Regions from separate parts of the Kitasatospora sp. NPDC097643 genome, predicted to be linked through region 2. Evidence: riboswitches for the same ligand, from Rfam matches in the RefSeq annotation. Region 2 holds a riboswitch; each other region holds the start of a gene.
What was found. A riboswitch is a leader RNA that binds a small molecule or an ion and turns the genes downstream of it on or off. The one in region 2 is predicted to bind cyclic di-AMP.
Positions count from the first base shown of each region.

Region 1 (7,807 bases), on a different contig from region 2:
CGTCGTCGATCTCGATGACGGCGCCGTTGTGCACCGGCATGAGGGTGACGAAGACCTGGGTGCTGGGCGGGGAGTAGCGGGTGGCGTTGTCCAGCAGTTCGGCGACGGCGTGGATCAGTGCCTCGGCGGCGGCGCCGACCACGGCGGTCTCGATCCGGCTGCGGACCACCACCCGCTGGAACGGCAGGATGCGCGACTGGGCGCCGCGGACGACGTCCTCCAGCGAGACCGGCTCGGGCCAGTGCCGGCCGGCCCGCGCGCCGCAGAGCACGGCCAGGGTCTGGGCCAGCCGGGCCTGTTGGGCGGCGGCGTGGTCGGCCTTGAGCAGGCCCTCCAGCAGCGCCGGGTCGTCGTGGGTGCGTTCCATCTCGTCGAGCAGGGCCTGCTGGTCGTGGGCCATGACGAGGATCCGGCGGGCGACGCTGAGGAAGGCCCGCTGGGTGGAGGCGGTGAGCTCCTGCTCCTGCTGAACGGCGGCCAGGTCGGCGCCGCGGCGGGAGAGTTCGGTGCCGAGCTGCTCCTGGAGGCGCGCGAGGTCGCGCTGCAAGCGGTCGGCGCGGCGGCGTTGGGTGACGGACACGGCGCGGTAGCGCGCGGCGGCCACGAGGGCGAGGGCGGCGAGCACGCCGGTAGCCGTTGCGCACCACTGAGTCATCGTCACGCCGCGAATTCTAGGGTGATGATCCTACGAAGGTGTGAACGGATCCCGCCATGTGACCGGATCTCGTCAAAATCCGGTCAACACGGCGTCAATGAGGCGTGGTTCGTCCGCGATCCGGACACCGGCCCTCCGGGAGCGGTCCGCACCGGAGCGGCTAGGTGCGGTGCAGGAGCAGCAGCGCCACGTCGTCCGGGCGCGAGCGGCGCTCGGTGACGTTCAGGGTGAGCAGATCGGCCAGCCGCTCCAGCGCCGGTGCCGGACCGATCCGCCCCGGCCCGGTCTGCCGGGCCCACAGCTCCAGCCCGCCCAGCATCCGCTGCACCGACTCGTCGTAGTCCTCCTCCCGGTCCTCGACCAGCCCGTCGGTGTACACCAGCAGCGTCTCGCCGACCGCCAGCCGGCCGACCGTCAACTGGTACGGCTGCCCCGGGTCCACCCCGAGCGGCGGGCCGCCCGGCAGGTCCAGCTCGACGGCCTTCGCCCCGGCGACCCGCACCGGCGCCGGGTGCCCGGCCCGGGCGCCGGCCAGCGCGCCGTCGGCCGGGTCCAGGGTCAGGTAGAGGCAGGTCGCGAACAGGTCGGTGTCCAGCTCGGCGAGCAGCCGGCTGGTCCGGGCCAGCGTGGCGGCCGGGTCGTGGCCGTCCGTCGCGTACGCCCGCAGGCCGCTGCGCAGCTGGCCCATCACCGCGGTCGCCTCGGCGTTGTGGCCCTGGACGTCGCCGATCACCACCCCGATCCGGCCGTCCGGCAGCTTCAGCAGGTCGTACCAGTCGCCGCCGATCTGCATGCCCTCGGTGCTCGGCAGGTAGCGGGCGGCGCTGGCGATCCCGGGCAGCCGGGGCAGGGTGCGCGGGAGCATCGCGCGCTGGAGCTCGGTCGCGCGGTGGAGATGGGTGTCGTAGAGCCGGGCCCGCTCCAGGGACTGCGCGAGGATCCCGGCGAACGCCGAGTACAGCGTGCGGTCCTCCCGGCTGAACGACCGCTCGGTGGCGAAGGTGATCAGGCAGGAGCCCACCTGCCGTCCGGAGGCGATCAGCGGCAGCACCGCCCAGGCGGCGGGGGTGAGCGGCCCGCCGTGCCCCGCGGTCCGGCCCGGTTCGCTGAACAGCGGCGCGGAGCGGGTCAGCGCGTGCTGCATCACGCCCTCGGACAGGTCCGCCAGCCGGGTGAGCTCGGTGCGGCGCGGCCCGCCGTACACGGTGTGCGACACCGGCAGCAGCCGGCCCTCGTCCACCAGGTCCAGCACGATGCTGGCGGCGCCGAAGGCCGGGCGGGCGACGTCGGTGACGGCGGTGGTGACGTCCCGGACGGTCACCGCGCGGGACAGCGCCCGGGTGAGGGCCAGCAGCAGCGCCGTCCGCGCCCCGGCCGCGGAGCTCTCCTCGCCCTGCTGCTCCGCTTCCGGCGGCGGCTCCCGGTCCGCGAACAGGCCGGCGATCCGGACCGGGCGGTGGTGGGTGTCCAGCATCACCTCGCCGGTCTCCTCGATCCGGGCCACCCCGCCGCCCCGGCGCAGCACCCGGTACGCGATCCGGTACCGGCCGCCCGTCGCGAGCGCCTCGGCGAGCGCCGCCTGCACGTCGGGCAGGTCCTCGGGGTGGACGATCCGGTCCAGCTCGGGGGCGGAGCCGTCCGGGGTGGCGGCCTGGCCGGTGACCCTGAAGGCCTCGGCGTCCCAGTAGCTCTCCCCGGTGACCAGGTCGCGCTCGAAGGCGCCGTGCCCGGCGGCCCGCACGGCCAGCGACAGCATCGGGTGGGCCAGCCCGGCGGCGCGGGTCTCCGCGCCCTCCCGGGGCGGCGCTGCCGGGCCCGGCGGGGTGCGCGGCTCGGCGTGGCCGAGCAGGTGCGAGATCCGGTGGGCGCAGGCGTCGCCGATGGTCTCCAGGACGTCCAGGTCGCGCCGGGGGACGGTGCCCCGGTGGGCCAGCGCGAGGGCGAGCACGCCGACCGGCCGCTCGTCGACGATCATCGGCAGGGCGATCACGGCGACCATCCCGGTGCCCATGCCGACGTTCCGGTTGGGGTAGTCGACGCTGGTGTGCTCGGGGGAGAGCAGGTACGGGCGGCGCAGCCGCAGGGCCATCGCGGCGGGCAGGTCGCCGGCCGGATCGACGACGCCGTAGCGCTCGTGGACCCAGTCCGGCAGCCCGTGCGAGGCGGTGAGCCGGAGCATTCCGGCGGAATCCAGCAGGTAGAGCGCGGAACCCTCGCCGGTGATCCAACTCGGGCCCTCGGCCAGGACGGTGCCGAGCAGTTCGGCGGCGCTGGTGCAGCCGAGCAGTAACCGCACGCAGCGCATGGCACTGCGGGCCGTGGGACTGCTGCGCGGCGTCCGGCCCTCGTCCTCGGCCGGGGGAAGCCACGGCGAGGTCAGGTCCATCGGATACCCGGCCTTTCCGCTCCGAGGGGGTGGGTGCCCTAGGGGTGCCCCAGCGGGCACTCGGTTCTTAACACCTTATTTCTTATGCGGATCAATGGTGACCCGGCCGTCCCACCGGCACCGGCGTCCGCCCTCCGCTCAGGGGGAGGGCCAGCTGTGGAGGCCGTTGGTGAGGAGCGTGATGAGGCGGGTCTGGGTGGTGGTGAGGTCCTCGGCGAGCTGGAACGCGCCGGTGATGGAGAGGGAGGCGAAGCCGTGGGCGAGGGAGCGGACGGTGCGGGCGGCGTGGATCGCCTCGGGGCCGTCGAGGCCGTACTCCCGCAGGACGGCGATGATCACTCCGACCAGCCGGGTCGCCGCGCGGGTGAGGTCGTCGTCGGGCTGCGGGGCCTGGGGGAGGGCGTTGTAGCGGTGCGGGTGTTCGGTGGCGTACGCGTGGTAGGCGCGCAGCACGGCGGCGACGGCGTCGTCCCCGCTGCGGCCGACGGCGGCCTCGGCGAGCCGGTCGGCGAGCTCCTCGGTGACCCGGACGGCGATCAGCCGGCGCAGTTCGGCGAGTCCGCCGCTGACGTGCTTGTACAGCGAGGGGGTGGCGACGCCGGCCCGGGCGGCGACGGCGGCGAGGGTGAGGGCGTCGGTGCCCTGCTCGTCGATGAGGGCGAGGGCGTGGTCGACGACCTGCTCGGGGGTGAGGCCTACGCGGGGCATGGTGTCGGGTTCTCCGTGGCAGCGGTGGTCGGGCGAGTCGGGCGGGTCCGGCGGGTCAGCCGAGTTCGGCGAGGAAGGGCAGCAGGGCCTCGGCGGTGGCCTGCGGGTTGTCGGCCATCGGGTAGTGCCCGGACCCTTCGATCATCACCTTCCGCGCCTTGAGCGCGGCGGCCTGCCGGTCGGCGACCAGTTCGGGCTTCGGGAAGTCGGGGTCCTTGCTGCCCATCAGGACGAGCGCCGGGCAGTGGACGGCGGCGCTCCAGCCGATCGGTGCCGAGTCGCCGCGCACGTGGCCGCGGATGGCGGTCTTGCGGCCGGGGGTGCGCATGGCGGCGACGAGCCCGTTCACGTACGCGTCGAAGTCCGCGGGCTTGGCACCGGGGTAGGCCATCTTGCGGTGGTAGAAGCCCCAGAAGGCGGGCCAGTGGACGAGCATCGTGCCCATGGCGTGGACGACGCCGCGCATGAGGGCGTTCGGCGGGAGGTTCTCGACGAAGGCGTCGAGGAGGACGATGCCGGCGACCCGCTCGGGGGCGTCCCCGGCGAGCTTGACCACGGTCGCGCCGGTGTAGGAGTTGCCGACCAGGACGGCGCGGTCGATGTCGAGGTGGTCCAGCAGGGCGAGGACGTCGGTGGCGATCGCGGCGGGGGAGTAGTCGTCCCAGACGATCGAGGACTCGCCGAAGCCGCGCAGGTCCATGGTGATCACCCGGCGGCCGGCGGCCGTGAGCAGCGGGTGGAGGTGCCGGTAGGCGGCGCGGGTGTCGAGCATCCCGGGGAGCAGGACGACGGGGGCGCCGTCGCCCTGCCGGGTGTCGTCGTAGGCGATCCGGCCGCCGGGGACGTCGAGGTACTGGGTGGCGGGGGTGCTGGTGCCGTTCATGGTGGGCCTCCTCGGTCCGCCGGGGACTGTCATCGGCGGTGCTGCCGATAGCCATAAAGCTAAGGCTAATAGCCTTAGCCGTCAAGCCATCGACCCGAAGTCGATCCTGCTCGTCGCGACCCGCTCGGGCGCCCGGACCCGCTCAGACGTGCTCAGACCCCCTCAGACCCCCTCGACCTTGAACGGGTCGTGCTCGCTGAGCAGCTTCTCCAGCCGGGCCTGGTCCACCCGGGTGACCATCTCGTTGGTCTCCTGCCGGTCCCGCACCACCTTGGCCAGCGTGAACGAGGAGGTGACGGTGTAGAGCAGGCCGATCCCGAGGAAGGCCCGGGTCCAGCCGCCGACCGGCAGGTAGGCGATGCCGACAGCGAGGGCACTGCCGGACAGGGCGAAGGACAGGACGGCCTGGATGTAGTACGCGGCCGTGGTGCGTGTCTGCATCGGTGCGCTCATGCCGCCAGGATGCGGTCGGCCAGGTCGCCGACACATGAGTACGGGTACTCAGATAAGGGGTCGTTCGTTGACGCCCCATCGTGCGGGGTGGTGCCGGTGAGGGCGGAGGGTGCGGCGAAGGGTGCGGCGAAGGGTGGGCCGATGGCTTGGAATCAGGGCGCCCTAGGATTAACGTTTGATAACGCAGCGCGGTCGTCAACGCCGTACCCAGACGGCACCGTGCGCCGTCGCCTAATCCCGCCGGCCGGCCTCCGGGCAGGTCAGGGAGCCGGGGAACCACGTTCCTTGGGGTGAATCGGCGGGGCTCCGGCCCGGCCGTAGGAGACCTTCCTGCTCCGAACCCGTCAGCTAACCCGGTAGGCGCGAAGGAAGGAAAGGAGCGCGCCTCCGTGGCGTCGACGCACACCCCGGCACACCCCGCCGGCCCCGCAGCCGGTACCCAGCTCCTCGACCACCCCGCGCCGGACGGGCCCGAGGAGGGATTCCCGGGCCCGGAGGCCGAGGCCAACCGCCACCGGATGCCGCGTCAGACCCGCGGGGCCTCCCCGCTGCTCGGCGTCACCGCGGTCGCCGCCACCCTGGGCGCGACCGGCTTCGCCTCCGCCACCCCGGCCGCCGCGCCCGCCGTCGAGGCCCCGGACGAGACCCCGGTCGCCCTCTCCGCCGACCCCGGCCTCGCGCTCGCCGCCCGCATCCAGCTTCAGGCCGACAGCCAGCGCACCGCCGCCGAGGAGAGCGCCCGCGTGCAGGCCGCGCAGGAGGCCGAGGCGAAGGCCGCCGCCAAGGAGGCCGAGGCGAAGAAGGCCGCCGAGGACGCCGAGAAGGCCAAGGCCGCCGCGCTCACCCTGCCGTTGCGCGACTACTACCTCTCCGCCCACTACGGCCAGAGCGCCCGCTACTGGGCGCACCTGCACACCGGCCTGGACTTCGCCGCCGACACCGGCACCCCGGTGTACGCGATCGGCCAGGGCACCATCACCTCGGCCGGCTGGGCCGGCGCGTACGGCTACCGGATCATCGAGACCCTGCCCGACGGCACCGAGATCTGGTACAACCACCTCTCCGCGATCAACAAGGCCTCCGGCAAGGTCGCCTCCGGCCAGCAGATCGGCAAGGTCGGCGCGACCGGCAACGTCACCGGCCCGCACCTGCACCTGGAGGTCCGCCCCGGTGGCGGCGCCCCGGTCGACCCGGAGACCTGGCTCCAGCAGCACGGCCTCAACCCCTGACGCGACACCCCCGCACGACGAGGACCCGCACGACGAGGACCCGCACGACGAGGACCCCGAACGGCGACACCCCCGAACGACGAGGGCCCCGGCCCGCCCCACGGCGGCCGGGGCCCTCGCGCTCACTCCTCCGGCGGCAGCTGCGCCAGGTACGCGTCGATCTCCTCCTGCCCGGGCTCCGGCGCGAGCTCCGGGAACTCCTCGATCAGCAGCCGCGGCAGCCCCGGTACCGTCCACTCCCCGCACAGCACGAGCGCCGCCTCCGCCGCCGCGTCCTCGAACTGCCCGAAGTCCCCGGCCAGTTCGTCCGGCATCGGCCGCCCGAGGGCGGTCAGCTCGGCCAGGTTGCGGTAGCTGCGCCGCATCAGGCCCTGCTCCAGCAGTCGGCGCGCGCCGTCGGTGGCCATGCCGACCGAGAGCACCCGGGCCGGCCCCCACCCCTGCTCGTCGATCTCGTCCAGCCAGCCGGTCGGCACCAGTGCGGCGAACGCGGCCAGCCGCTCCTCCTCCGCGAGTGCGCGGAAGCCGGTCAGCCAGTCCCGTACCGCCGCGCCGTCCGCCCCGTCTGTGAGGTCCACGTCGTGCGCGTGCAGCAGCAGGGCGTACAGCCGGGGCCAGGTGACCAGGTCGGCGCGGCGCAGCAGCCCGGCGGCGACCTCGCCCTGCCACTCGGCCTCGGCGTGCAGCCGCTCCTGGCGCTTGGCGTTCAGCCGCCGGGCCGCCCGCTGGTGGTCGATCAGCAGTCGGACCGCCTCGCCGTACGCCAACGGGTCCTCCTCCGGCGCGGGTTGGACGTACAGGTGGAGTCGTTCGTACAGCAGGTGCTCCACCGCGTTCGAGGTCAGCTCGGGCCAGCCGTCGTGCATCCTGCCCCCGCCCAGCTCCAGCAGCGCCAGCACCGTGCGCAGCGGCGCCTCGGCCACCGGGGTGCGGCCCTGCTCCGCCGCCCAGGCGAGCAGGTCGGCGGCCCTGGTGCGCGGGGCGAGCCGCAGGTCTTCGTCGTTCATAGCCCGAACGGTAACCGCTGGTCGCGGGTGGGGTCGGCAGCCTGGTCCCGGTCCGCGTCACCGGCCCGCGCCCGGCCGTCCGCGAGCACCACCGAACCCCGGGCGCCGTCGACCGACCGGGGGGTTAACCCCACCCCCGGTCCGGCAGCGCACCGGATGCCCTCCGGCCCGCGGTTCCAGAAGACTTGAGGACGTCAGCAGGCGAGGACAGCAGCAGCCGAGAACGAGGGGCCGAGGCCGGAACATGAGCAGCATCCAGCACGCGCAGGACCGCGACCGGGACGCCTTCGGCGGGTACGGCCGTGACGGGTACCCGGGCGCCCGGGTGCGCCGGACGGAGCAGCCGCCGGCGTTCTGGCGGGCGCCGTTCTCCGCGCACCACTACCGCGAGCTCGGCTTCCTGCTGACCGGCCTGCCGGTGGCGGTCGCCGGCTTCAGCGTCGCGATCACCCTGTTCGCGCTGGGCGTCGGCACCTTCGTCACCGT
Region 1 covers NZ_JBEOSA010000005.1:23,323-31,129, reverse strand. Annotated here, with positions in the region: gene ABTY15_RS05150 (ATP-binding protein) at 1-655, opposite strand, end outside; gene ABTY15_RS05145 (SpoIIE family protein phosphatase) at 816-3,041, opposite strand; gene ABTY15_RS05140 (TetR/AcrR family transcriptional regulator) at 3,180-3,749, opposite strand; gene ABTY15_RS05135 (alpha/beta fold hydrolase) at 3,805-4,632, opposite strand; gene ABTY15_RS05130 (YiaA/YiaB family inner membrane protein) at 4,795-5,085, opposite strand; cyclic di-AMP (ydaO/yuaA leader) riboswitch at 5,304-5,462, shown strand; gene ABTY15_RS05125 (M23 family metallopeptidase) at 5,475-6,314, shown strand; gene ABTY15_RS05120 (hypothetical protein) at 6,437-7,321, opposite strand; gene ABTY15_RS05115 (sensor domain-containing protein) at 7,566-7,807, shown strand, end outside.
Region 1: it holds a riboswitch for cyclic di-AMP, as region 2 does, so the genes downstream of both, ABTY15_RS05125 (M23 family metallopeptidase) here and ABTY15_RS23290 (M23 family metallopeptidase) in region 2, are expected to answer to the same signal.

Region 2 (7,807 bases):
GAGCACCGTCACCCCGAGGGCGACGGCGGTGAGCAGCCCGCCCACCCAGTTCGGCGCGTCGTAGCCGAGCCCGGCCGAGATCACCACCCCGCCGAGCCAGGCCGCCAGCGCGTTGCCCAGGTTGAACGCGGCGATGTTGGCGGCCGAGGCCAGCGTCGGCGCACCGGCCGCCTGGTCCATCACCCGCTTCTGCAACGGCGCGACGGTCGCGAAGCCGAACAGCCCGATCAGCGGGATGGTCACCACCGCACCGACCTTGCTGTGCGCGGCGAGGGTGAACGCGAACAGCAGCGCCGCCAGTGCGGCGAGGATCACGGTGAGGCTGCGCATCAGCGCCCGGTCGGCGAGCCAGCCGCCGAGCAGGTTGCCGACGAACAGGCCGACGCCGAACAGGAAGAGCAGCCAGGTGACGCTGCCCGGGGCGAACCCGGCCAGCTCCGTCATCATCGGCGTGATGTACGTGAACATCGCGAAGATGCCGCCCCAGCCGAGCACGGTCATGCTGAGCGCCAGCCACACCTGCGGCGCCCGGAAGACGGCCAGTTCCGGGCCGAGCCGGCCGCCCTCGGCGCGCGGCTGGACGGGCACCAGCGCCGCGATCCCGGCGAGGCCGACCAGGCCGAGCCCGGCGACCACCAGGAAGGTGGAGCGCCAGCCGAAGTGCTGGCCGAGCAGCGTGCCCATCGGGACGCCGAGCACATTGGCGGCGGTGAGCCCGGTGAACATCAGGGCGATCGCACTGGCCCGCCGGTGCGGCGCGACCAGGCCGGCGGCGACGACCGAGCCGATGCCGAAGAACGCGCCGTGCGCGAAGGCGCTGACGATCCGGCCGACCATCAGCAGCCCGAAGGCCGGCGCGACGGCCGCGACCAGGTTGCCGACGACGAACAGGCCCATCAGCCCCAGCAGCATCCCCTTGCGGGGCGCCCTGGTGCCGAGGACGGTGAGCAGCGGGCCGCCGACCACGACGCCGAGCGCATAGCCGGAGATGAGCAGGCCGGCGGTGGGGATGGAGACCGAGAAGTCGCCGGCGACCTCGGGCAGCAGGCCCATGATCACGAACTCGGTGGTGCCGATGCCGAAGGCGCTGATCGCCAGCGCCAGGAGCGCGAGGGGCATGAGGGATCGCTTTCCGAAGAGACTCGTTGCATGCGCAACTACCAGCGTCGACAATACGACCGAACGACGAATACTTGCAAGCGCTGCCTATCCCCCAAAGCAGCAATCCCTCACGCCCACCCTCGCCACTTGCCACACCACCCCACCCCCATTAGGTTAGGCTCACCTAACTTCCTGGAGGTCCACCATGAGCCAGCCCGCCGGCGACACCGACGCGCCCGAGCCCACCCTCGCCGAACGGCTCCTCGGCCTGCTCGCCGCGACCTCCTCCCTCACCGTCCGCACCGGCGGCGAGCACCACGACCTCGACACCCCGGTGTCCGTCCACGGCTCCCGGCTGCGGCTGCGCGCCCCGCTCGACGCCCCGCTCACCGCGGCCGCCGCCCGCGCCACCGACCCGCTCCCGGTCGTCCTGGACGTCACCGACATCGCCCCCGTGGCCGTCCGCGACCGGGTCCGCGCCCGCCTCACCATGGCCGGCCGGCTGCACCTGGCCCACCTCGCCGACGACGGCCTCAGCGTCCACCTGCACGTCGACGTGGCGCACGCCGTCCTCGCCACCCCGTACGGGACCGGCGCCTTCACCGCCGCCGACCTCGCCCTCGCCGGCGCCGACCCGCTCGCCCGCTACGAGGCCGCCCTGCTCACCCACCTGGCCGACGACCACGCCGAGGAACTCGCCCTGCTCACCCGGCTGCTCGACCCGGCCCTGCTCGCCGGACAGCCGGACGTCCGCCCGCTCGCCCTGGACCGCCACGGCCTGGTGCTGCGCCTGGACCACCCGCACGGCCACCGCGACGTCCGCCTGGTCTTCCCCGAACCCGCCGACGGCACCGACGAGTTCGGGCAGCGCATGCACGACATGCTGACCGCCGCCCGGCACGCGCTGCCCGCCCACCGGCACTGAACCGACGGACGGGCAGCCACTTCTGACTCGACGTCAATTCCGCTCGGCGGCGTCCTCCAGAATGATCCGCCCCATCCGCGCGTACCGCTCCGGCCGTCGGCTCCGCATGGTCAGCGCCAGCGCGATCCCGGCCAGGAAGGCCCCGATCACCAGGTACGGGATCAGCCGGAACAGCAGCGTGTCGGCCGCCGCCCCCGCCGCGGCGTCCTTGTTGAGCACCAGCAGCACCACCACCCCGGCCATCGCCACCCCGCCCACCAGCGGCGCGACCAGCGTGCGGAACCAGTGCCGGGTCTCGGGGTGCCGGCGCTGCACGTGGAAGTACCCCACCACGGCGAACGAGCAGAGCGTCTGCACGATCAGGATCGCCATCGTGCCCAACAGCGCCAGCAGCGAGTACAGGTGCACGTACGGGTCCATCCCGGCCGCGAGGAACGCCACCACCAGGCAGACCGCGATCCCCGACTGCACCACCGAGGCGACGTACGGCGAGCCGTACCGCGGGTGGGTGCGGCCCAGCGCCGGGTGCAGGAAGCCCTCCCGCCCGATCGCGTACAGGTAGCGGGCCGCGCACTGGTGGAAGGCCATCGCGCAGGCGAACGAGCCGGTGACGACCAGCCATTGGAACACCTTGACCGCCCAGGCCCCGAGGTGCGCGCCCAGCGGGTCGAAGAACAGGTTGTTCCCGTCCTTGCCCGCCACCGCCCCGCTCGCCAGGTCGATCGCGTGCTGGACCCCGTTGCCGGAGACGATCATCCAGGACACGAAGACGTAGAACAGGCCGACCCCGACCACCGAGATCAGCGTGGCCCGCGGCACCACCCGCTTCGGGTCGCGCGACTCCTCGCCGTACATCGCCGTCGACTCGAAGCCGACCCAGGACCAGAACGCGAAGAACAGCCCCAGCCCGGCCGCCGCCGCGCCCGAACCGCCCACCCCCTTCAGCGCGTTCACCGGGTTGACCGCCTCGCCGACGATGCCGTCCGGCCCGCCGCCGGAGAACAGCACGGCCAGCGAGACCGCGCCCAGCACACCGATCTCCAGCACCAGCGCGACCCCGAGCACCCGCGCCGTCAGGTGCAGGTCGAACCAGGCCATCACCCCGATCGCCGCCAGCCCGAACAGCGCGTACCAGCCCCACCCGAGGTCCAGCCCCAGCTGCGTCCGCACCAGCCCGCGCAGCGAGTACGCGAAGAAACCGATGATCGAGGCCTCGAACACGATGTACGCGAGCACCGCGAGCAGCCCGGAGGCCATCCCGGCCACCCGGCCGAGCCCGTGCGAGATGTACCCGTAGAACGCCCCGGCCGCCGTGATGTGCCGGGCCATCGCCACGTACCCGACCGAGAACACCGTGAGCACCACGGTGGCCACGATGTACGCGGCGGGCGCGCCGACGCCGTTGCCCTGCCCGACGATGATCGGCAGGTTGCCGGTCATCGCCGTGATCGGGGCCGCGGTGGCGATCGCCATGAAGACCACCCCCACCAGGCCGACCGAGTTCGCCTTCAGCCGGTCGACCCCACCTCCCCCGGTCCGCTCACCGGTCGTGTCCCCGCTCTGGACGGCCATGCGGCCTCCTCCGTGCGCCGTGGCTGTGCCGCCCGCCGGAGAGGCCGGGCGCTGACTGCCCGACAGCATCGGGGTGGGGCGAAAACCGTCGCAAGGAACAGATCGTCAGACAAGTCGGCGCGGAAGTTGACGCCCTGTTCGGTTCGGATCCACCCGCTGTTCGGACGCGGCGCCCCGGAACCCCGGAGCCGCCCCCGGAAACGAAAGCGGCCGGCCCGGCTCGCGACGGAGGTCTCGCGAGCCGGGCCGGCCTGGGCGTGTCCCGCGCCCATGTCCACTGGTGCGGCGATCACCCGGTCAAGCGGTCACCCGACATGACCATCCCGGGAGGTCGTTCGCCCCGCATCAGCGGTAGTCCCTATGTGTTTCCCGACCCCAGGGGTCAGAGCGCGACGCCGTGCGCCCGCAGGTAGGCGACCGGGTCGATGTCCGAGCCGTACTCCGGACCGGTACGGATCTCGAAGTGCAGGTGCGGGCCGGTCACGTTGCCGGTCGCACCGGAGAGGCCGATCTGCTGGCCGACGGTGACGGTCTGACCGATGGTCACACCGATCACCGAGAGGTGCGCGTACTGGGCGTAGTGACCGTCGGCGAGCTTGATCTCGACCTCGTTGCCGTAGGCGCCGCCGTTGCCGGCCTTCACCACGACACCGTTGGCGACCGCGCGCAGCGGGGTGCCGGTGGCGGCGACGAAGTCCTGGCCGGTGTGGTGGCCGGAGGCCCACATGGAGCCCGCGACACCGTAGGCCTCGCCGAGCACCGGGTGGGCCAGCGGGGCGACGAAGCCGGAGGTGCTGGCGGCGGCCGGGGCGGCGGTCACGGCGGCGGCCGGCTTCGGCGCGACGGCGGTCTGCACCTGGGTCTGCACCGGGGCGGCCGGCTTGGCGGCCTCGGTCTTCACCTGCGGCTTGACGGCGGGTGCGGCCGGCTTGGCCGGGGCGGCGTCCGAGGACGGCGCGGCCGGGGCCGCGGCCTGGTGGCCGGCCAGCGCGAGCTGCTGACCCGGGAAGATCAGGTTCGGGTTGGCGCCGACGACCTCGCGGTTGTGCTCGTACAGCGCCTGCCAGCCGCCGTCGACCTGCTTGGCCTCGGCGATCTTCGACAGGCTGTCACCGCTGACGACGCGGTAGCTCTCGTGCGCCTTGGCGGCGGCCGGGGCGGCCGGGGCGGCCGGAGCGGCCGGCTTGGCGTCGACGCTGGTGGCGCCGGTCCAGCTGGAGGTGTGCGCGACCGGGGCGGCCGGGGTGGTGTGGGCCGAGGCGCTCATCGCGGTCACGAGCGGAAGGGCGAAGGAGACGCCGGTGACGGCGGTGGCGATGCCGATGCGGGCGGCGCGGGGCAGGGTGATACGACGAGCCTGAGCAGGCATGGAAGTTTCCTCTCCGACGCCTGCGAGGTGAGCTGTCGGGTTCGGGCTGGAGTTCGCCCGGCCGCATGTGCGGCTTCACCCCAAGCCGGTCCTGGAATTCGGCACGTGAAAGCGCGTGAATTCCTGTCCGGCGACTTACCTGTGGGTCCCCCGCTCCTGCCGTACAGAGTTCGTTTCGAACCACCGGGCAGCGGCAGGACTCGGCGTTCCACCCGGTGGATCCGTCCGGGCTGGCCGGGCGGTCGCTGAACTAAAACCCATCCGTCCGGGTGAAGCAATGTCGATCTCCCGAATCCGCGTCGATTCCGCGGAATGCGGTGACGCTGCGGATGATCGGCTGCACAGTACGTGCACAATCCATTGACCCGGTGCCACTGATCCAGCACGCTGCGCCGAAACCGTCAGCGCAGCGCACCCGCTCGATCACGCACCGCGATCCACCGACACGCCCCCGGTGACCCTTGTCACGTCAGCCCCGTCGGGCGCAGGATCAGGCCGTGACCACCTCCGCCGCCGGCACCCTGCGCCTGGGCACCGCGCAGGGACGCTGGGTACTTCTGGCAACCGTGCTCGGCTCCAGCATGGCGATGCTCGACGGCACCGTGGTGAACGTCGCCCTGCCCCGGATCGGCACCGACCTCGGCGCCTCCCTCGCCTCCCTCCAGTGGACGCTCAACGCCTACCTGCTCACCCTCGCCGGGCTGATCCTGCTCGGCGGCGCACTCGGCGACCGGTACGGCCGGCGCCGGGTCTTCCTGATCGGCGTGGTCTGGTTCGCCGCCGCCTCCGCGGCCTGCGCCGCCGCGCCGACCATCGACGTGCTGATCGCCTCCCGCGCCGTGCAGGGCATCGGCGGGGCGCTGCTCACCCCGGGTTCGCTCGCCATGCTCCAGGCGGTCTTCCACCCGGAGGACCGCTCGGCCGCGGTCGGCCTCTGGTCGGGCCTGGGCGGGGTGTCGGCCGCGGTCGGCCCCTTCCTCGGCGGCTGGCTGGTGGACGGCCCCGGCTGGCGGTGGATCTTCCTGCTGAACCTGCCGCTCGCCGCCGCCGTCGTCGCGGTGACCTCCCGGTTCGTCCCGGAGAGCCGGGACGAGAGCGCGACCGGCCGCTTCGACGTGCCCGGCGCGCTGCTCGCCGCGCTCGCCCTCGGCGCCGTCACCTACGCACTGACCGCGGCCGGCGAGGGCCTGTCCCCCGGCGTCTGGCTCACCGGGGCGACCGGGGTGGTGCTCGGCATCGCCTTCCTCCGGGTGGAGCGCCGCGCGCCGGAGCCGATGCTGCCGCTCGGCCTCTTCTCCTCCCGGCTGTTCACCGCCGTGAACCTGGTCACCCTCTGCGTGTACGCGGCGTTCAGCGGCGTGTTCTTCCTGCTGGTGGTGCAGTTGCAGATCGTCGCCGGGTTCTCCCCGCTGGTCTCCGGGCTGGCGCTGATCCCGATCACCGTGCTGATGCTGGCCCTGTCGGCCCGGGCCGGGCGGCTCGGCAAGCGGATCGGCCCGCGGATCCCGCTGACCGTCGGCCCGCTGCTGTGCGCCGCCGGGGTGCTGCTGATGCTGCGCATCGGCCCCGGCTCCTCCTACTGGGTGGACGTGCTGCCCGCCGTCACGGTGATGGGCTGCGGCATGGTGCTGCTGGTCGCGCCGCTGACCGCGACCGTCCTGGCGGCCGTCGAGGTCCGGCACGCGGGCATCGCCAGCGGCGTCAACAACGCCGCCGCCCGCGCCGCCGGGCTGCTCGCCGTCGCCGCGCTCCCCGCGCTGGCGGGTCTGAGCGGCGACGCCTACCGGGTGCCGTCGGCCGTCGACTCGGCCTTCCACACCGCGATGCTGATCTGCGCCGGGCTGCTGGCCGGCGGCGGGCTGATCGCCTTCACCACCGTCCGGGGCAACGTGCTGGCGCCCGAGGACCACCCGGTGGCCGAGCCGGACTGCGAGTGGTGCTGCGGCACCACCCCGCCGCTCGACCCGGGCCACGTCCACACGCACGAGGGCCCCGCCACCGGAACGGCGGCAGGGCCCTCGGAGAGCTGACCTAGAGCCTCCGGCGATTGCGTCAGAGGATGTCGCCGGGCGCGTACTTGGCGGCCTCCGGGTAGGCGGCCGCGACGGCCTCCACCTGGCGGACCACCTCGGCGACCTGGGCGCCGGCCGCACCGGTGAAGGAGAGCCGGTCGGCCAGCAGCGCGTCCAGCGCGGCCCGGTCCAGCGGGATGCGCTCGTCGGCGGCCAGCCGGTCCAGCAGCTCGTTCTCCCGGGCGCCCGCGCGCATCGCCAGCGCGGAGGCGACGGCGTGCTCCTTGATGACCTCGTGCCCGGTCTCCCGGCCGACGCCCGCGCGCACCGCGCCCATCAGCACCTTGGTGGTGGCGAGGAACGGCAGGTAGCGGTCCAGCTCGGCCTCGACCACGGCCGGGAAGGCGCCGAACTCGTCGAGGACGGTCAGGAAGGTCTCCAGCAGGCCGTCGAAGGCGAAGAAGGCGTCCGGCAGCGCGACCCGGCGCACCACCGAGCAGGAGACGTCGCCCTCGTTCCACTGGTCGCCGGCCAGCTCGCCGGTCATCGAGGCGTAGCCGCGCAGGATGACGGCGAGGCCGTTGACGCGCTCGCAGGAGCGGGTGTTCATCTTGTGCGGCATCGCGGAGGAGCCGACCTGGCCCTCCTTGAAGCCCTCCGTGACCAGCTCGTGGCCGGCCATCAGGCGGATGGTCTTGGCCAGGCTGGACGGCGCGGCGGCCAGCTGGACGAGGGCGGTGAGCACCTCGAAGTCCAGCGAGCGCGGGTAGACCTGGCCGACGCTGGTCAGCACGTTGTCGAAGCCGAGGTGGCCGGCCACCCGGCGCT
Region 2 covers NZ_JBEOSA010000037.1:37,343-45,149, reverse strand. Annotated here, with positions in the region: gene ABTY15_RS23305 (MFS transporter) at 1-1,119, opposite strand, end outside; gene ABTY15_RS23300 (DUF2470 domain-containing protein) at 1,307-2,026, shown strand; gene ABTY15_RS23295 (APC family permease) at 2,060-3,598, opposite strand; gene ABTY15_RS23290 (M23 family metallopeptidase) at 3,981-4,967, opposite strand; cyclic di-AMP (ydaO/yuaA leader) riboswitch at 4,970-5,150, opposite strand; gene ABTY15_RS23285 (MFS transporter) at 5,465-6,997, shown strand; gene purB (adenylosuccinate lyase) at 7,020-7,807, opposite strand, start outside.

Region 3 (7,807 bases), on a different contig from region 2:
GCGGGCTGACGCACAGCCATGTTGTGCACGAAGGCCTGGATGCCGCCGGGGCGCGGCGGGAAGTCATTGGTGACGATCAAGGTTCTGTGCATCAGGCCACGGCTCGCTCGGTCGGGGGGTGCGCGGTGTACCGCTGGGTGATCCGTACGATAGGTCAACACCATGACCCGCCGGGAACGGATCCGCGCACGGCAACCGTTCCACCCCCGGGTCAGTCCTAGAACCTAGGCGGCCGACGGCGGCCCGGCCCGCAGTGCCGCGCCCGCCGTCGACGGCCCGGGCGTCCGTCGCGCGGCGCCTCCGGTGGGACGTCCGAGACGAACGAGGGAGCGCAGTGGAGTTGGCCCCGGCCACCGAGTCCGGTTCACCCAGCGGCGCCGCCGGCTCCGGCCAGGCGCCGGCCGCCCGGCCGGAGCCGGGCCGTGCCCCCGGCCGCCCGTTCGGGGCGCTCGCCGCGCTCGGCACCACCTGGCTGGCCACCCGGGCGGTGCTGGTGCTGCTGATGACCGGCGTGGTGAAGGGGCCCGGCGGGGACATCACCGCCGACGTCTGGATGATCTACCACGCCTGGTACGGCGTGCTCCAGACCGGCACCTTCCCGTTCGACGACGTGACCTGGCAGTACCCGCCGGGCGCCGCCCTGGTGATCCTGCTGCCGGGCCTGCTGCCCTGGTCGTACCTGGTCTCCTTCTGGGTGATCTGCGGCGTCGCCGACGTCGCCGCCACCGCCTTGCTGGTCCGCACCGGCCTGCGCCGGGGCCGGGCGCTGACCGGCGCCTGGATGTGGGTGGTCGCGGTGCCGCTGCTGGGCCCGATGGTCTACAACCGGCTGGACATCATCGTCACCGCGGTCGCGCTGGCCGGCCTGCTGGCGCTGATCCGCCGCCCGGCCGTCGGCGGGATGCTGCTGGGCCTGGGCGGGATCATCAAGGTCTGGCCGCTGCTCGGCCTGATCGGCACCCCCTCCGGCCGCCGCACCCGCCGTTCCTGGACGCTCGCGGCGGCCACCGCCGTCTCGGTGGGCTTCCTGCTCGCGGCCGGGATGAACGGTGCCTTCGGCTTCCTGGCCTTCCAGAAGGACCGCGGCATCGAGGTGGAGTCGCTGGGCGCGCTGCCGCTGCACTTCGCCCGGCTCGCGGAGGCCTGGGACGGCAGGGTCACCATGAACTACGGTTCCCCCGAGATGCTCGGGCCGTGGGTCACGGTGATCAGCAAGGTGATGATGGTCGGCACCCTGGTCGGCTTCGCCTGGCTGCTGCTGTGGCGCTTCACCGCCAAGCGGCGCAACGCGGCCACCATGTACGACGCGGCGCTGACGACGCTGCTCATCTTCACCGTCACGAGCCGGGTGATCAGCCCGCAGTACCTGGTCTGGCTGATCGGCGTCGCGGCGGTCTGCCTGACCGTGCGCGGCAGCAGCCAGCGGCCGGTGGCGGTGCTGATCCTGTTGGCGTGTCCGCTGACGCTGACCGAGTTCCCGCTGATGTTCAGCCGGATCCTCGCCAGCGAGCCCTGGGGCGTCACCGTGCTGAGCCTGCGCAACCTGCTGCTGCTGACCGCCACCGTGGTCTCCTGCGTCCGGCTCTGGCGCTCCACCCGGGGCCCGGCGCAGCTGCCGCCGACGGTGGTGCTGGCCACGCCGGAGCCGGTGCCGGCGGGCGCCTACCCGGTGCGTCCGGGCATCGCGTACGAGCAGGACCTGCTGGACGGCATCGACCGGCCCGGCGCCCCTGCCGAGCAGCGGCGTTAACTCCCCAGTGCCTTGACCTCGCCCCGCCAGAGCCGGGTGAACTCGGCCGTTCCCGGGCCCAGTTCGGCCCGCAGCAGCCGGTCCAGCCGCTGTTCCCGGTCCTCGCCCCCGCCGTCGGCCGCACCGACCGCCCGGTAGAGGGCGACCAGCCGGTCGGGGCCGTAGCGGCGGGCGATCAGCTCGCAGGCGAGCCAGGCCTGTTCGTAGGCCTGGGCGATGCCCTCAGCGCCCGCGGCGAAGTCCCGGTCGGCGGGCAGCGCGGTCGGCAGCCGGCCGGCCGCGACGTCCCGGGCCAGCTCGGGGGCGATCTGCTCCGGGCGGCGGCCGGACCCCCGGTAGGCGGTCCAGTCGGCGACGCCCTCGGAGAGCCAGAGCGGCGTCCAGGCCCGGGTGTCGGCCCTGGTCGCGACGTGGGTGGCCTCGTGGGTGACGACCACCTGGCGGCCGAAGTCGCTGAGCCGCCCGTACGCCTCGGGGTTGACCAGCACCCGGTCCGCCGGGGTGTGCCAGGGGGCGCCGGGGGCGGCCACGGTGACCGCCGCCATGCCCGTCCAGCCGGCCGGGTCGGCCTCCAGCAGCCGGGCGAACTGGGCTTCGGTGGCGGGCAGTTCGAGCAGCAGCCGGCCCGGCCAGGCGCTGCCCCAGACCTCGCTCACCGCCGCGGTGGCGCGGTCCGCCACCGGGACCAGGCCGGCCGGGTCGGGGCCGTCCGCGAGGCCGAGCACCAGGCAGTGCGCGCCGGGCGCGGACCGGACGGGGCCGAGGTCCCAGAGTGCCGGGGGCCCGCCGGCGCTCTCCTCCCGCTCGACCCGCCAGCCGCCGTCCGCCCGGGCCAGCGTGATCCGGCGCGGGTACACCACCGGGTCCCCGTCGTACCCGGCGATCCGGACCGCCAGATCGGCGGCGACGGTCAGCCGCTCCGGCGTGTCGGCCCCGGCGAGCACCAGGTTGCGGTACCCGGCCTCGGCCGGCGGCAGCCCGGTGGTGGCCGCCAGCGCCCGCGCCCGGGCGTCCAGCAGCGCCGCCACCTCGGCCCGCCGGTCCGCCCCCGGCCGCACGGCGGTCGCGGTCGGGACGGCCGGCGGCAGCGACAGCTGGGCCAGCCCGCCGACCGCGAGCAGCAGCGCACCGCGCCGGGACAGGCCACGGCGGGCCGGCGCACGGCGGGGCGGGCCGGCGGGGTCGGACGGGATCGGGCCGGTCGGGCTCAGAGCCGGACCACCCCCGCGACCGGCATCGCGGTGACGCTCTCGTAGCGGACCTTGGCGCCCGGGTACGGGGCGTGCACGATCACCCCGCCGCCGGCGTACATACCGACGTGGTGCATGTCCCGGTAGAAGATCACCAGGTCTCCCGGCCGTGCTTCGGAGAGGCTGACCCGCTGGCCGGCGGACGCCTGGGCCTGCGAGGTGCGCGGCAGGGTCACTCCGGCCTGCCGCCAGCTGTAGTACATCAGACCGGAGCAGTCGAACGCGCGGGGCCCGGTGGAGCCGTAGACGTACGGCGAGCCGATCATCTGCACGGCGGCGGCCAGCGCGGCCGCACCGCGCTCGGAGGCGGGCGGGGCGGTGCCGAGGTCCAGCCGGTCGGTGCCCCGGGTGGCGCGCTGCTCGGCCTCCCGGGCGTCCTGGGCCGCCAGCCGGGTGCGCTCGGCGACGTCCAGGCTGTTGAGCAGCTTCTGCGCCTTGGTCAGCCGCTGCTGGATCTGCTGCTTGCTGTCGGCGAGCGAGCGGCGGGCCTGCTCCAGCTCGGCGAGCTTGGCGGAGGTCTCGGTGCGGCGCTGGTCGAGCCGGCGCTGCCGGGTGACCAGCTCGTGCAGGGTCTCCTGCTGGCGCTCGGCGGCCTGGTCCAGGGTGCGGGCCCGGGTCAGGTAGCCCTCCGGGTCGCTGGCGAGCATCAGCTGGACGGTCTGCGCCATGCCGCCGGCGCGGTACTCGGCGCCGGCCACCGTGGCGAGGTCACCGCGCAGCTGGTTGAGCTGGTCCTGGGCGACGGCGATCTCGCCCTGGAGGACGGTGGTCTCAACCTGGAGCCGCTGCTGGGCGTCCTGCGCGGCGTTGTACCGCTCGGACGCCTGCTCGGCCTCGTCGTAGAGCTGTTCCACCTGCGCCTTGACGTCCTTGCGGCTCGGCCCGTCCGGCGCGCCGGGGGCGGCCTGGGCGGTGCCGGCCGTGGTGACGCCCAGGGCGGTGGTCGCGGCCGCGGTCAGCACCAGCGCACGGGCGAGCAGTTGGGAACGGCGGTGCACGGGCATGGCGGCAGCGGCTCCAATCCTGCGGTGCGGCCCCGCGGCCGCACCGGAGCGGGCGGCCCTCGAGCGGGAGTCCGGTGGCAGACGTTAGCGAGTCCGGGCAAGTGAGTCCAAACCCCTCCAGGACCGAATATTTGATCCGCAATCGGACATCTGCCCGGGCCGCCGGGAAAAGCCGCAGGCCCGGGCCTTCACGGGGAAGGTCCGGGCCTGCGAGGGCCTGAGCGGGAATCAGACCCGCACGATGGAGGACAGCGGCATGTTGGAGACCGCCTCGTAGCGGACCACGGCACCGGGCTTGGGCGCGTGCAGCACCTGGCCGTTGCCCGCGTAGATCCCCACGTGGTGGGCGTCGCTGTAGAAGATCAGCAGGTCGCCGGGCTGGGCCTGGGAGAGGTCCGTACCGATCCGGGTGCCGGCGCCGGCCTGCTCCTGCGAGGTGCGCGGCAGCGACACGCCGGCCTGGGCGAAGGCCCAGCTGGTGAGGCCGGAGCAGTCGAAGGAGTTCGGGCCGGTGGCGCCGTAGACGTACGGGCTGTCGAGCTTGGAGGCGGCGTAGGACAGCGCGGCGGCACCGCGCGAGCTGCCGGGCGCCGGGGCCGGGGCGGGCTTGCTGGTGGCGGCCGGGGCCGGGGTGGACGGGGCGCTCAGGTCGGTGCGGTTGCTGTCGCGGGAGGCGCGGTCGGCGGCGGCCTTCGCGGCCTCGGCCTTGGCGGCGGCGTCCGCCTTGGCCTTGGCGTCGGCGGCGGCCTTCTCCTCGGCCGCGCGGATCGCCTGGCGCTCCTGCTCGGTCAGCGTGTTGAGCAGGTCCTGCGCCGCCTTCAGCTTGGCCTGGACCTCCTCCTTGGAGGTCTTCAGCTGCTGGGTGGTGCTCTCCATCTCGGAGAGCTTGCCCTGGGTCTCGTCGCGGACCTGGTCGAGCTTGCGCTGCTCGTCCTGGAGCTGCTTGAGCTGGCCCTTCTGGGTGCTGCCGGCCTGGTTCAGCGTCCCGGCCTGGTTGAGGAAGTTGTCCGGGCTGGCGGAGAGCATCAGCTGAACGGTCTGGGATATCCCACCGCTGCGGTACTGCTCGCCGGCGATCTCGGCGAGGCCGCCCTGGAGGTCGGTCACCTGCTCCTGCTGCCGGGCCAGCTGGTCCTGGAGGCCGCTGACCTGCTTCTGCAGCTGCTGCTGCTTCTCCTGCGCGGCGTTGTACTTCTCGGTCGCCTGCTCGGCCTGCTCGTTGAGCTGGTCGACCTGCTCCTTGACCTGATCCTTGGTCGGCGTCGGGTCGGCGTGGGCGCCGGACTGCGCGGAGAGGGCGACGGCGGCGGCCGCCACACCGGTCAGGATGGAGACGCGGGCACGGCCGGCGGGCTTGGGACGACGATGGGACGCCACGAAGGCGGACTCCTTCTTCCTGCGTCCGCCTACCGGGTGAGCTGACGGGTTCGGGCCGGAAGCATGCCCTACGACGCCTCACGGCCGTTCCAGCGGCCGACCTGGCGCCGATTCACCCCGGAGGAACGTGGTTCCCCGGCTCCGCTCCACAGCGCCCCCGACTGCTGGGCTCCCCTGTCGGCCAGGCACTGGGCCTGCCCCGCTGCTTCACGAACTCGGCGGTACCACCGCCGCCACCCGGGCTGGGTGATCGACAGTGCGGTGGTTCGAAGCACGACCCTAGTAACTGAACCGTGATCCGTTCAAATCCTTGTCAGAAAAATGACGTAAGAATACCCAAGTTCTTTTGTGAAGATGACCGCTGGTGATCGTCGCCCTACACGGAGCTGATCGAATCACCGGGCCGGCCGGGAAGCCCCGGAATCTGCCGGTCCGTCAGACCCGGCGGATGGTGTTGATCGGCATCGCGTCGGCCTTCATGACCTTCACCACGTCACCGGTGTGCGGCGCGTGCACCACCATGCCGTTGCCGATGTACATCCCGACGTGGTGCCGGTCGCTGCCGTAGATGACGAGGTCGCCCGGCTGGGCCTGGTCCAGCGAGGGCACCCGGGTGCCGACGTTGCCCTGCTCCTGCGAGGTGCGCGGGAGGGAGACGCCGGCCTGGCCGTACGCCCAGACCATCAGGCCCGAGCAGTCGAAGGTGGACGAGCCGGTGGCACCCCACACGTACGGCGAGCCCTGCTTGCTCATCGCCTTGGCGACGGCGACGCCCGCGTAGCCGCTGGCCTGCGGCAGCGGGCCGAGGTCCGGGCGGTCCGTGCCGCGCGAGGCACGGTCGTCCTGCGCCTGCTGGGCGCGCAGCGCGGCCCGCTCGGAGGCGCTGAGCGAGTTCATCAGGTCCTGCGCGGCCTTCAGCTTCTGGTTGACGTCCGCCTTGGCCTGGTTCAGGTCCTTGGTGGTGGAGTCGAGCGAGGCGAGGACGGCCGCGGCCTCGGCCTTCTCCTGGTCCAGCCGGCGCTGCTGGTCCAGCAGGCCCTTGAGCGCCTCGGCCTGGCTGGCGCTGGCCTGCTGCACGCTGGACGCCTTGTCCAGGTAGCCGGACGGGTCGGAGGAGAGCATCAGCTGGACGGACGGGTCGATGCCGCCGGTGCGGTACTGCTCGCCCGCCACCGCGGCCAGGCCGGTCTGCAGCTGGGTCATCTGCTCCTGGCTGCGGGCCACCTGGTCCTGGAGCTGGTCGGCCTGCTTGCGGAGCTGGTCGGCCCGCTCCTTGGCGCCGTTGTACTTCTCCGCCGCCTGCTCCTGCTGCTCCTGGAGCTGGTCGATCTGCGCCTTCACGTCCTCCTTCTTGGGGGACGGCGACGGCGCGGCGTGGGCGGCGACCTGGGCGGAGAGGGCGACCGCGGTCGCAGCAGCAGCGGTGAGCACGGAGACCCGCGCGCGACTCGGCTGCTTGGGACGGCGGTGGGAGGCCAAGGGACCGGCTCCTTCTTCCATCGGCCTCACCCTTACGAGTGAGAATCCGGAAAATAGGTTTGACGCCAGACCCTAGTGAAGATCCAAGCATTCCGCCACTCCCCCGAAGGCGTGAACGCCACTTCCGCCAATGACTTCACCGGATCCCCACACGCCCGCAAACCAGGCGCTGACCAGGCGTCATTCCGTCGGGGCACCGGTCAGGGCCGTGCCAGCCGGTTCAGCAGCAGCACCGAGGCGACGGGGCGCGCACCCGCCTTCCGCACGCCCTCCGCGACCTCCCGGTCGGCGGACACCACCACCACCGGACGGCCCTGCGGCTCGGCCCGGACCAGACGCCGGATCAGCTCGTCCGCGGTCTCGCCGGTCCGGCTGAACCGTACCCGGACCCCGCGCGGCGGCGCCATGATCACCGGTACGTCCAGGTCCTGGCCGTCGAACACACAGGTGACCTCCGCCTGCGTGCGCTGGGCCAGCATCGCCAGCCCGCCCAGCAGCCGGATCCGCTGCTGCTCCAGCGGCAGCGTCGGATAGCCGGTCTTGGTCACGTTGTAGCCGTCCACCACCAGGTGCACCTGCGGGATCGCCAGCAGCTGGTCCAGCAGCGCCGGATCGTCCTCGGCCAGCCCGCGCCGGGCCACGTCGTTCGGCGAGGCCGCCCCCGGCACCACCGCCTCCACCAGGTCCGCCGGGCGGATCTGCGACACCGGCAGCGCCAGCTCCCGTTGCAGGCCCTGCGCCGACTGCAACACCGTGTCCAGCAGCAGCCGCAACCGCATGTCCTCGACGCTGCGCCCCTCGCGGGCCGACCGCCGGCCCTGCTCGGCGGCGTTCTCCAGCTCGGAGACGCGGTGCCGCAGCCGCCGCGCCTCGCCCTCGGCCGCGCTGCGTTCGGCGGCCGCCTGCGCCTTCGCGGCCTCCAGCTCCCCGGTCAGCCGACGGGTCTC
Region 3 covers NZ_JBEOSA010000020.1:34,083-41,889, forward strand. Annotated here, with positions in the region: gene ABTY15_RS15465 (glycosyltransferase family 4 protein) at 1-92, opposite strand, end outside; gene ABTY15_RS15470 (glycosyltransferase 87 family protein) at 335-1,750, shown strand; gene ABTY15_RS15475 (hypothetical protein) at 1,747-2,808, opposite strand; gene ABTY15_RS15480 (C40 family peptidase) at 2,958-4,004, opposite strand; gene ABTY15_RS15485 (C40 family peptidase) at 4,233-5,381, opposite strand; cyclic di-AMP (ydaO/yuaA leader) riboswitch at 5,392-5,545, opposite strand; gene ABTY15_RS15490 (C40 family peptidase) at 5,817-6,860, opposite strand; gene ABTY15_RS15495 (NYN domain-containing protein) at 7,061-7,807, opposite strand, start outside.
Region 3: it holds a riboswitch for cyclic di-AMP, as region 2 does, so the genes downstream of both, ABTY15_RS15485 (C40 family peptidase) here and ABTY15_RS23290 (M23 family metallopeptidase) in region 2, are expected to answer to the same signal.

Region 4 (7,807 bases), on a different contig from region 2:
GGCCGGTCAGACCGCCAGGTGGTCGAACTCCCCGTCCTTGGCCCCCAGCAGCAGGGCGGCGATCTCGGCGCGGGTGTAGATGAGGGCCGGACCGTCCGGGAAGCGCGAGTTGCGCATCGCCACGTCGCCCCCCGGCAGCGCGGCGAACTCGACGCAGTTCCCCTGGGAGTTGCTGTGCAGGCTCTTCTGCCAGACCACCCCCTTGAGGTCGGCGGCGGCCATCCCGTTGTACGTCTCGTACGAGCCGTGCGTGTCCTGCGAGTCGTGCATAGAAATCTCCCGAAGAGCTCCGGAGTGGTCGTCCAGCGCGGCGCCCCCGGCACCCGCCGAACGAGCGGACCGGCCCCGTACCGGCCCGGCACAACGCCTCACTTGACGCGATGATAGCCGCAGTGCACGTGCATCAGCACGGGACATTGCAGGTGCACAAGCCCTTTCACCGGCGGTCCTGAACTCTTCACGGACCCTTCTCCTGACGGTACGTAAACGGACATAGCCGAGTGAATCGCCGGGCGTCCGATAACCGGCCGTGAGCGGCTGTCCGCTGAATGTTGATCTTCGAACGCCGGGAGTCGACCGTTCGTGACGCTCCGTCAGAGCGATGCGGGGCTGTGAGACATCTCACGCGCCACGGCTGCAACGCGAGGCCCCGCAGATCGCGTCAGTACCCCTACCGGCAGCCGCGCGAGGGGCGAGTCGGATATGTCCGAATCGCAGGCAAATCGCCGGAAAGCGGATGGCCGGCGCACGGCGCGCGCACGGCCAGCACGCGAAACCCGTACGACAGCCGACTGCAGGCCTGACGGGCCGATGTCCTACGATCTCCGGCATGAGCACCGCAGCCATCCCGGGCGCGCCACTGCCCGTCCGCACTCCAGGCTCCCGTGCGCGGGGGCGCCACCGTCGTCCCGAGCGCCCCGAGATCCCCGCCGGCTCCCCGGCCCTGGTGCTCGCCGTGCCCGCGACCGCCGGGCCCGAGTCCCGCCCGGTCGTCGAGGAACTGCTGTCGATCGTCCGCAGCGAGCAGCACGGCGTGCAGACCGCGATCGGCTACCTGCCGGGCGACGCCGCCGAGGGCGAGCAGGGCGAGGACCGCACCGTCGGCGAGCTGCTGGCCATGGCCGCCGAGGCCGGCCTGCCCACCCCGGTCCTGGTACCGCTGGTGCCGGGCCCGCACGGCTTCCTGACCGAACTTCACGCCCTCGCCGCCGAGTACGGCGCCCACGTCACCGACGTGCTGGGCCCGCACCCGCTGCTGGCCGAGGCCGTCCACGTCCGGCTGTCCGAGGCCGGGCTGGCCCGGGCCGACCGGGCCCGGCTGTTCGCCATCGCGACCGCCGCCGACGGCGTGGTGCTGACCACCGTGGGCGGCGAGGACGCCGCCGCGGCGGCCGGCATCACCGGCGTGCTGCTGGCAGCCCGACTGGCCGTCCCGGTCGTCGCCGCCGCGCTGGACGTGCCCGGCTCGGTCGCCGCGGCCGTCAACCACCTCAAGGAGACCGGCTCCCTGCGCCCGGCGCTGGCCCCGCTGGTGATCGGCCCGGAGGCCGACGCCGAGCTGCTCGCCACGGCCGCCGAGGAGACCGGCTGCCCGTCGGCCGCGCCGCTGGGTGCGTACCCGACCGTCGGCCAGCTGATCGCCTCCACCTACCTGGCCGCGCTGCCGGCTCCGGCGCCCGAGGCGGAGGACGACGTCGAGGCCCACGCCGGTGCCCACGGCGCCCACGCCGCCGGCCGCGCCGAGGCGGGCCCGGAGGGCCGGGAGGGGGCCCTGGAGGCCGCTCAGGCCGCCGGGGAGACCGTCGGCGAGTAGCCGGGGCGCAGACGCCCACCAGAGGGCCCGGAACGCTCGCGTTCCGGGCCCTCTCGTCTTGCCCCGTACGGGAGTTAAGCGACCAATGGGCGTGATGTCCGTTCTGTCGCTGTTTGTTCATTCCTGCACGGCGCACTCCCCCGCGGTGAATTCACACCCGCGCCCCCCGTCGGCCGGACACGCCCCTGCGCGACCCGACGCACCGCCACCTCACCCCTGAGGGAACGACAGTTGTGCGTACTCAGATGGTTGTTGCCGAAAAACGGTCATTTCCGATCATGATGGACGGCAGTTCCAGCACTTCCCACTGAGCCGTGACGAGCATCACAGGTGTTTGCAGTTTGAACTTAAGTCTGCTTAACGTGCTCCCCGTTCGTGACCACACGGACCCAGTTCATCCGCAACGCCGAGTCCTGCCGTCGGATGCCCTGGCAGCGCGAAAACGCACCACGGCAGGAGCGGGGGACCCACAGGTAAGTCGCCCCGGACCGATCCCCGGAACGGTCCAGGGCTAGGGGTGAAGCCGCGCCCACAGCGCGGCCGGGCAACTCCAGCCCGAATCCGACAGCTCACCTCGCAGGCGTGGGAGAGGACCGCGTCTTCATGCTGCCCACCAACGGCACCCGCCTGTCCAGCCGCACCCGCCGCGTGATCGCCGCCATCGGCGTCGCGGGCGTCGGCCTCACCATCCCCTGCCTCACCACCGGCACCGCCTCCGCCGCCTCCGTGGCCACCTGGGACAAGGTCGCCCAGTGCGAGAGCAGCGGCAACTGGGCCATCAACACCGGCAACGGCTTCTACGGCGGCCTGCAGTTCACTTCCAGCACCTGGGCCGCCTTCGGCGGCACCGCCTACGCCGCGCGCGCCGACCTGGCCACCAAGGACCAGCAGATCGCCGTCGCCGAGAAGGTCCTCGCCTCCCAGGGCCCGGGCGCCTGGCCCGTCTGCTCCATCCAGGCCGGCCTGACCAAGGGCGGCGCCCCGGCCGTCGTCGACACCACCGCCGGTGCGACCACCGCCAAGCCCGCCGCCCCGGCGGCGAAGCCGGCCGCCCCGGTCGCCCCGGCGCAGACCCCGGCCCCGGCCGCGAAGCCAGCCGCCCCGGCCCAGGACTCGGCCACCTCCGCCGACTCCGCCAAGAGCACCTGGACCCAGCAGCACCAGGGCCAGGACGCCAACGACGACTACACCGTCGTGGCCGGCGACTGGCTGTCCTCGATCGCCGACAAGCACAACGTCCAGGGCGGCTGGGAGCGGCTGTACGAGCTCAACCGCAGCACCCTGACCGAGGGCCCGAACACCATCTACCCGGGCCAGCACCTGCACTTCGGTGACCACGGCCAGGCCTGGGCCGGCCAGTCCGGCACCTCGACCAAGTCCGGCGACTTCAACTGGTTCGACCGCTCGCAGAAGTCCGGCCAGGACAGCAACGGCGGTGCCGTGAACGCCAAGCCGGCCGCGCAGACCCAGGCCGCCAAGCCGGCCGCCCAGGCCCCGGCCCAGGCCGCCACCGGCAGCATGGCCGCCGCGGTGTCCTTCGCCGAGTCGAAGGTCGGCCAGGCCTACGTCTACGGCGGCACCGGCAACGGCGGCTGGGACTGCTCCGGCCTGACCCAGGCCGCGCTGCGCGCCGCGGGCGTCAGCATCCCGCGCGTCGCCGCCGACCAGGCCGCCGCCAGCACCCACGTCTCGCTGGACAAGCTGCAGCCGGGCGACCTCCTGTTCTGGTCCAACAACGGCCAGGACTCGGGCGTCTACCACGTCGCGATCTACGTCGGCGGCGGCAAGTACGTCGAGGCCGCCAACCCCAGCGTCGGCGTCCGCGAGCAGACCATCGCCAACTGGGCGCCGGACTTCGCCGGCCGGGTCTGAGCCCCGCCGACGGGTCTCCGTCACCGGGCGACGGGTGACGAGTAACAGATAACAGACGACAGCGAACAGATAACAGATTTCAACATCTGTTATCTGTTCGCTGTTCGTCGTTCGCTGCTCGTCGTTCGCTGCTCGTCGTGCGCCGCGGCTGAGCGCGCACACGGAACGGGCCCCGGAGAGCAACCGCTCTCCGGGGCCCGTCCCCGTTCTGCCCGTCCTCAGCGCGCGACGGCCCCCGTGGAGCCGCGCATGACCAGCTCCGGCTGGAACATGAACTCCCCGCGCTGGGCGGCGTTCCCGCCGACCTCCTCCAGCAGCGCGTCCACCGCCGCCGTGGCCATCGCCTCGACCGGCTGGCGGATGGTGGTCAACGGCGGCTCGGTGAAGGCGATCAGCGGCGAGTCGTCGAAGCCGACCACCGACACGTCCTGCGGCACCGACAGCCCGCGCTGCCGGACCGCCCGGATCGCCCCGAGCGCCATCAGGTCGCTGCCGCAGACGATCGCCGTGCAGCCCTTGTCCAGCAGCGCACCGGCCGCCGCGTGCCCGCCCTCCACGCTGAACAGCGTGTGGTGGACCAGGTTCCCGGCCTCCTCCGCGCTGTACCCGAGCACCTCGCGCATCGCCGCCGTGAAGCCCTCGATCTTGCGCAGCACCGGGACGTACCGCTTCTGCCCGACGGCCAACCCGATCCGCTCGTGGCCGAGTTCGGCCAGGTGCTGGACGGCCATCCACATCGCGGCCCGGTCGTCCGGCGAGATGAACGGCGCGGCGATCCGCTCGCTGAAGCCGTTGATCAGCACGAACGGCACCCCGCGCCCGGCCAGCCGGGCGTAGCGGTCGTGGTCGGCGGTGGAGTCGGCGTGCAGCCCGGAGACGAAGACGATGCCCGCCACGCCCCGGTCGACCAGCATCTCCACCAGTTCGTCCTCGGTGGAGCCGCCGGGCGTCTGGGTGCACAGCACCGGCGTGTACCCGTGCCGGCTGAGCGCCTGCTCGATGACCTGCGCCAGCGCCGGGAAGATCGGGTTGCTCAACTCCGGCGTGATCAGCCCGATCAGGCCGGCGCTGCGCTGGCGCAGCCGGGTCGGCCGCTCGTATCCGAGCACGTCGAGCGCGGCCAGCACGGTCTGCCGGGTGGCGGCGGAGACGTTCGCCTTGCCGTTGAGTACGCGGGAGACGGTGGCTTCGCTGACCCCCGCCTGCGCCGCGATGTCTGAGAGTCGCGCCGTAGTCACGGTCCCAGAGCCTATTGCAACCACGTCAGACCGCCCACCAGCTGGTGCTGTCCGGTGCGAGCACCGTCTCGTCCCCGTCCACCACGGGTTCCGCCGAGGAGAGCAGCAACCTCCCGGGCGCGGGTATCCGCACCGGCTCGCCGCCCGCGTTGACGGTGCAGACGAAGGCGCCGCGGCGGAACAGCAGGGTGCCCTCCGGGCCGTCCAGCCACTCGACGCCGGTGCCGGCGCCGAGCTCGGGCCGCGCCCGGCGCACGGCCAGCGCGCTGCGGTACAGCTCCAGGGTGGAGTCCGGGTCGCCGGTCTGCGCCTCGACGCTCAGTGCGGCCCACTCGGCCGGCTGCGGCAGCCAGGACGGCCCGCTCGGGACCGGCCCGAAGCCGTACGGGGCCTGGTCGCCCGACCACGGGATCGGCACCCGGCAGCCGTCGCGGTAGCCGTCCTGTCCGGCCTGGCGGAAGAAGGACGGGTCCTGGCGGACCTCGTCCGGCAGGTCGACGACGTCGGGCAGGCCGAGCTCCTCGCCCTGGTAGACGTACGCGGAGCCGGGCAGCGCGAGCATCAGCAGGGTCGCGGCCCGCGCCCGGCGCAGCCCGAGCTCGCGGTCGCCGGCGGTGCGGATCTGGGTGCCCAGGCCCGGCGGGTTGGCGAAGCGGGTGGCGTGCCGGGTGACGTCGTGGTTGGAGAGCACCCAGGTGGTGGGGGCGTCGACCGGCCGCATCGAGTCGAGCGAGACGTCGATGACCTCGCGCAGCGCGGCGGCGTCCCAGTCGGTGCCCAGGTACTGGAAGTTGAAGGCCTGGTGCAGCTCGTCGGGCCGCACGTAGTTGGCGGTGCGCTGGACGGTCGGGGTCCAGGCCTCGGCGACGCCGATCCGCTGGCCCGGGTACTCGTCGAGGATCTTGCGCCAGCTGCGGTAGATCGCGTGCACGCCGTCCTGGTCGAAGAACGGCATGACGTCGTTGCCGAGCAGCTTGAGCTGGTCGGAGCCGCCGATGTCGGGCAGGCCGGGGGCCTTGACCAGGCCGTGGGCGACGTCGATGCGGAAGCCGTCCACGCCCATGTCGAGCCAGAACCGCAGGATCGAGCGGAACTCGTCGGCGACGGCCGGGTTCTCCCAGTTGAAGTCGGGCTGCTCGGGGGCGAACAGGTGCAGGTACCAGTCGCCCGGGGTGCCGTCCGGGTTCTCGGTGCGGGTCCAGGCCGGGCCGCCGAAGATGGACTCCCAGTCGTTGGGCGGCAGTTCGCCGTTCTCGCCCTTGCCGGGCCGGAAGTGGTAGCGGTCGCGCAGCGGGGACGCAGGACCCTCGCGCAGGGCTCGCTGGAACCACTCGTGCTGGTCCGAGGAGTGGTTGGGGACGAGGTCGACGATGATCCGCAGGCCCAGCTCGTGGGCGTCGCGGATGAGGCCGTCGGCGTCCAGCAGGGTGCCGAACATCGGGTCCACGGCGCGGTAGTCGGCGACGTCGTAGCCGGCGTCGGCCTGCGGCGAGGCGTAGAACGGGGAGAGCCAGACGGCGTCCACGCCGAGGTCGCGCAGGTACGGCAGGCGGCTGCGGATGCCGGGCAGGTCGCCCATGCCGTCGCCGTTGGAGTCGGCGAAGCTGCGCGGGTACACCTGGTAGATGACCGCGTCCCGCCACCAGTCTCTGGACGCGCCGCCAGTCGCGGTAGCCGGTACGGCCGCCTCGTGAGCGGTGTCGTCGGCGACGGGCCGGGGGGTGTCGGCCAGGTTCTGGGTCATGGACGGTATCCCTTGGGGACTAGAGGAGCGAGGAGCGGTCAGGACTTCGAGGCGCCGGCGGTCAGGCCGGTGACCAGGTGTCGCTGCACCAGGTAGAAGAAGGCCGCGGACGGGATCGCGATCAGCACCGCGGTGGCCGCCATCAGGTTCCACTGGGCGTCGTGCTCGCTGACGAAGGTCTGCAGGCCGACGGCCAGCGTGTACTTGTCGGAGCTGAGCATGAAGGTGGAGGCGAACGGCACCTCGGCCCAGTAGGTGAGGAAGGAGTAGAACGCGGCGACCGCCAGACCCGGGCGGGCGAGCGGCAGGACGAGCCGCCAGAAGGTGCCGAACGGGGAGAGCCCGTCGACCCGGCCGGCCTCGTCGATCTCCACCGGGATGGTGTCGAAGTAGCCCTTCAGCAGCCAGGCGCAGTACGGCACGGTGGTCGTCGTGTAGACCAGGATCAGGCCGGAGTAGCTGTCCAGCAGGCCGAGTTCGGAGAGCATCGTGTACATCGGCACGATCAGCACCGCGATCGGGAACATCTGGGTGACCAGCAGCGACCACATCAGCGGCCGGTGGCCGGGGAAGCGCATCCGGGAGACGGCGTAGCCGGTGGTGGCGGCGAGCATGACGCCGAACACGGTGGTGATCCCGGAGACCAGGAAGGCGTTGCCGAACCAGGTGCCGAAGTCGGTGTCGTTCAGCACGTGCTGGTAGTTGGACAGCGTGAGCTTGTCGAGGATCCCGCCGGGGTGGAGGTAGTCGGTCTTGTCCGGGCCGAGCGAGATGTACAGGATCCAGGCGACCGGGAACAGCGCGATCAGGCTGGCCAGGATCAGGACGCCGTGCGACAGCGTCTTGGCCAGCGGGCCGCTCTCGCCGCGCGGGCGGACCTTGGCGGGCCGGGCCGGGCGGGCCGCGGCGGCGGCCGCGACGGGGCGTTCGGAGGTGGTGGTGCTCATCGGGGGTACCTGCCTTCGTGGGTCAACTGGGTCCGTGGCCTGAGCCGTTGGCCTACTCGTCAGCCGTTGGCCTGCTCGTTGCGGGCGAGCCAGCGCCGGTAGAAGGCGGTGAAGACGATCAGGATGGACAGCAGGATCACGCCGTACGCGGCGGACTGCGCGTAGTCGCGGGGCTGCTGGCCGAAGCCGAGCT
Region 4 covers NZ_JBEOSA010000006.1:13,592-21,398, forward strand. Annotated here, with positions in the region: gene ABTY15_RS06090 (DUF397 domain-containing protein) at 7-270, opposite strand; gene ABTY15_RS06095 (sirohydrochlorin chelatase family protein) at 830-1,813, shown strand; cyclic di-AMP (ydaO/yuaA leader) riboswitch at 2,247-2,409, shown strand; gene ABTY15_RS06100 (transglycosylase family protein) at 2,417-3,685, shown strand; gene ABTY15_RS06105 (LacI family DNA-binding transcriptional regulator) at 3,904-4,923, opposite strand; gene ABTY15_RS06110 (glycoside hydrolase family 13 protein) at 4,949-6,667, opposite strand; gene ABTY15_RS06115 (sugar ABC transporter permease) at 6,706-7,614, opposite strand; gene ABTY15_RS06120 (carbohydrate ABC transporter permease) at 7,674-7,807, opposite strand, start outside.
Region 4: it holds a riboswitch for cyclic di-AMP, as region 2 does, so the genes downstream of both, ABTY15_RS06100 (transglycosylase family protein) here and ABTY15_RS23290 (M23 family metallopeptidase) in region 2, are expected to answer to the same signal.